DNA from 2 places in the Bacillus sp. z14 (2026) genome. Region 2 is predicted to be linked to the other one. Evidence: riboswitches for the same ligand, from Rfam matches in the RefSeq annotation. Region 2 holds a riboswitch; the other holds the start of a gene.
What was found. A riboswitch is a leader RNA that binds a small molecule or an ion and turns the genes downstream of it on or off. The one in region 2 is predicted to bind lysine.

Region 1 (2,210 bases), on a different contig from region 2:
GCAGGGAATCTCACATGTACCAGAAGGACGGCGGGTTTTTGCCAATATGACAGTGGAAGAAAATTTACAGCTTGGTGCTTATTTACGTAGGGATCGAGCTGGGATTAAAGAGGATATGGAGAAGGTATTTGATCTTTTTCCAAGGATGAACGAACGTCTTAAACAGCCGGCAGGAACATTGTCAGGTGGAGAACAACAAATGCTCGCAATGGGAAGGGCATTAATGGCTAAGCCCAAATTGCTTTTACTCGATGAACCTTCCATGGGATTGGCTCCACTACTGGTTAAAACAATTTTCCGCATAATTGAAGAAATAAATAATGCGGGAACAACTATTCTTTTAGTTGAACAAAATGCTAATTTGGCACTATCGATTGCCAACCGTGCCTATGTAGTGGAGACCGGCAAAATCGTCCTCTCGGGTTCGGCAGATGAGTTAACCTCAAGTGAAAAAGTAAAGATGGCCTATCTTGGCGGACATTAAAGGTGAATCACTCCCCTGTAAACTTTTACAGGGGAGTTTTAGTTTTGTGTGGGTTACAGGAACGAGAGGATTGGATTAATTAGCCTAACATGTTGTCGATCGGGTTACTCGTTAAGCAATTGAGTCAGGCTTCATCCTAATAATTAATCAGATAATTGTAAAAAAATACACATCTATTCCACATTGTGAACAGGAACGTAATCTGTTATATTAGAATAACAATTAGATAGTACCTTATCATTCCGATGGGGTAGAGGCGCAGGATTCAAGAGTAAGCTATGTGAGGATGACAACAGAGAGCATAGCCGAAAGGGGAAACTGCCGAAGCAAGTTGATTAGTCAGAAATGAATTTGCTGGGGTTGTTTTAAATAAAAGCAACACTGTCATTATAAGAGGTTCTTATAATGAGGAGCTACAGGTCGTGATGGAGAAAGAAAAGCTGATACAGGGCTGCGGTAGATATTTCTCTATTGCAGCCCTTCTTTATTTTCTTTTGCATAAAAGGTAAGAGCGCAAGGGTCAGCACTCACGACGAGTTCCCCTTATTTATTTGGAGGAGGAAAAAAGGAATGGAGTCGACAGTTTATACGCTTATTCCCCCACTATTGGCAATTCTAATGGTGGCTATAACAAGGAAGGTTTTGCTTTCACTTGGTGTGGGGATTATAGCATCAGCTTTAATGCTTGCTGATTTTAATATTGGTGAGACATGTGTCCTTATATGGGAAGCAGTAAAAGGAATCTTTATATCAGATGGATCACTCAATGTATCCAATATATATATTATTTTATTTTTGCTCATCCTTGGCATTATTACGGCTTTTATTTCAATTTCCGGTGGGAGCCGTGCCTTTGGTGAATGGGCGATGAAGCATGTTAAAACCAGAGTTGGAGCTCAGCTGGTAGCTGCATTACTTGGGATACTCATTTTCATTGATGATTATTTCAATGCTTTGGCGGTTGGCCAGGTAGCACGTCCGATTACAGATAGACATCAAATACCGAGAGCTAAGCTTGCCTATTTGATTGACTCTACCTCAGCGCCTATCTGTGTAATTATGCCTGTATCCAGCTGGGGGGCTTATATTATTGCACTGATAGGAGGAATTTTTATCACTCATGAGGTGACAGAATACAGTTCCATATCAGCGTTCATTCAAATGATCCCAATGAATTTTTATGCGATGGCAGCGTTGGCGATGGTATTTATTGTTATCTATCGAAATTGGAATATTGGTTCGATGAAAGTACATGAGGATAGAGCGGTAAAAGAAGGTATTCTTTATAATCCATCCAAGACAGTTCCAGGTGAATTAAAAGAAGATTTACCGAGAAGTACAACTGGCAGGGTTGGAGATTTGGTAATCCCCATTGTAACTCTTATTGTAGGCACAGTGGCTGCGATGCTTTGGACAGGTTATCAGGCAGTTGCTGGACATGCAACACTTCTAACCATTTTTGAAAATACTAATGTCACTAAATCATTGGTTCTGGGTGGTACAATCGGAATTATAGTAACAATCATTATGTTTTTACGACAAGTCTTTGTTTTGCATGGAATATCTGTAAAGGTATTCACAGTAGGAGTAAAACACGGAATAGGGTCCATGCTGCCAGCGGTTTATATTTTATTGTTTGCCTGGACAATCGTTGATTTAATCGGAAGGCTAGGAACTGGCCAGTATTTGGCTGGACTTGTACAGGATTTAAATTTAAATGTATCCT
Region 2 (2,210 bases):
ACCATCAATAATTCGTGAACGCATTTCATCAGATTTATATGTCTCGCCAGTCCAAACTAATTTCAGTTGGAATGAGGAGGAAATTAAATATGGCACTAAATAAGAAAGTGTCGCGATATAAATAATAAAGTCAAATGCATGAGCAATTGAATTTGAAATAGTTGAGAAAATAAATAATTGACCTAAACCATTTGAAACAATCATAGAGAAATTAGGAATCCCACGCTTATTGACCTGTAAAAACTTAGGGATAAATAAACCTTGTTTTGCTGCCTGATACGGGATTTCAGCGCTTAACAAGATCCAGCCAATTGTTGAACCAAATAAACTGATCAATCCAATGACCGCCAATGCTTTCCCACCAACAGGTCCCAGCACCGTTTCAATTGCATCGATTAATGGTTTTTCTGAATGGATAAGTGCATCCTGTGTTAATAATCCCATAACAAGTGTACTGATTCCCATATAGATAGCCAGGGCAATCAATAGCCCTAAAATGGTCGCTCTCTTTACATCTGCCTTTCTCTTCGCCCTTGATGCGAATACAACAGCAGATTCAACCCCTACAAAAGCCCATAAGGTTGAGACGGCAGCAAAATTTACCTGGCTGAGTAATCCCCGACTCTCACCATCAATTATACGAGTTTCCGCAAACGGTACAATATTAGATTGTTCAAAGGCAAATAGCCCAATTACAATGAATAATCCAAATCCAAGTACTTTTGCCGCAGTCGCCACAAAGTTTAATTTACCAGCATTCTCTATGCCTCGCATAATAAAGAAATGAACGCCCCAGAGCATGATTGTGCAGACAAGGAATGTTAAAGCATTGCCAACTTTTAGACTAAAATTCCCTATACTGAACAATTCAGCCGTACTAGTCAAACTTGGGAAGAAGGTAGATAAATACCCTGCAAACGTAGTGATGATGGCAATATTACCTGCAAAATTACCAATCCAGTATCCCCATGTAGACATAAACCCGGATAATCTTGAGGCTAAAGAATTTTCCTTGAACAATTCCTTAGCATAAATCTGAGGGCCACCTGTTAAATGTGGCTTACGAACAGCCAGATTCCCAAAAACCAGCGCAATAGTTAGTACTCCCAATCCTGTTAATCCCCATGCCATAATTACTCCGGCAGGACTAGCTACTTCTGCCAGCGTACGCGGCAACATAAAAATACCAGACCCAACCATATTGCCGACTACAAATGCCGTTAAAATCCAAAAACCCAGTTCCTTCTTATTGTGCACGATAATTCCCCTTCCAAAGCTGTCATGTTACTCTCTATTTTTGAATTATCCATTTCTGTGTAAATAAGCTAAATAAAAAACACACCTTATTGTTAAGGTGTGCAACATTTTATGATTAGCCACACCAGACAATAAATGGATAGTTCTCCATGGAATATATACATATCGCGATGTATATATTCCATGACAGTCCTGCACCTATTCGGATACAGTCCCAGCTGCTCTCTTCGGAAAAAAAGAACGCTTCGGCAGATTTTCCTTTCAACTAAAGTCAGCAAGCTTTCCGGCTCTCTTTTTAGTTTACTAATAAAATCTGCGACCTCTACCTCATCTTTTAGTCCGATGAGGATTTGTATTAAATTAAATTATTCCTGTATAAAGGATACAGTGAAAACGCGAATGCTGTCAATATTATTCGACAATGTTATTTTCAAATCAACTTATTTATGATTAATCCATTTGTTTTGGAAAGCTGCTATACTGCTATATTCAGTCTCCAATTTTCTGTATATATTGATGTAAATTGGCAGTAATTCCTCGTATCTTTCTACATTTGCTTTAACCGGCGTATGGACATGTGTAGTTCCCACATAATTTGATACAACGGATAGGTCTTCAATTTCACCGAGTGCATATCTGCCGAGTACAACTGCTCCTAAACAAGAGCTTTCAAAGCTTTCTGGCACATCTACTTCCTGATTAAAAATATCCGCAAGCATTTGCCTCCATAACTCTGAGCGCGCAAATCCCCCCGTTGCCCTGATTTTACTTGGCACACCTATCAATTCCTGCAAAGCTAATAAGACTGTATAGAGATTAAAAATGACTCCTTCAAGCACCGCTCTGACCATATGTTCCTTTTTATGATGAAGTCCCAAGCCAAAGAACGATCCTCTGGCATCAGGGTTCCAAATGGGCGCTCTCTCTCCAGCTAAATATGGGTGGAATAGTAG

Region 1: linked by a shared signal. The riboswitch ahead of AC4G3O_RS17635 (Na+/H+ antiporter NhaC family protein) and the one ahead of AC4G3O_RS08110 (amino acid permease) in region 2 are both predicted to bind lysine.

Annotation. Positions count from the first base shown of each region.
Region 1 is NZ_JBZFQK010000008.1:29,496-31,705, forward strand. Features, by position in the region: gene AC4G3O_RS17630 (ABC transporter ATP-binding protein) at 1-484, shown strand, start outside; lysine riboswitch at 728-908, shown strand; gene AC4G3O_RS17635 (Na+/H+ antiporter NhaC family protein) at 1,055-2,210, shown strand, end outside.
Region 2 is NZ_JBZFQK010000002.1:420,861-423,070, reverse strand. Features, by position in the region: gene AC4G3O_RS08110 (amino acid permease) at 1-1,257, opposite strand, end outside; lysine riboswitch at 1,390-1,590, opposite strand; gene gntK (gluconokinase) at 1,698-2,210, opposite strand, start outside.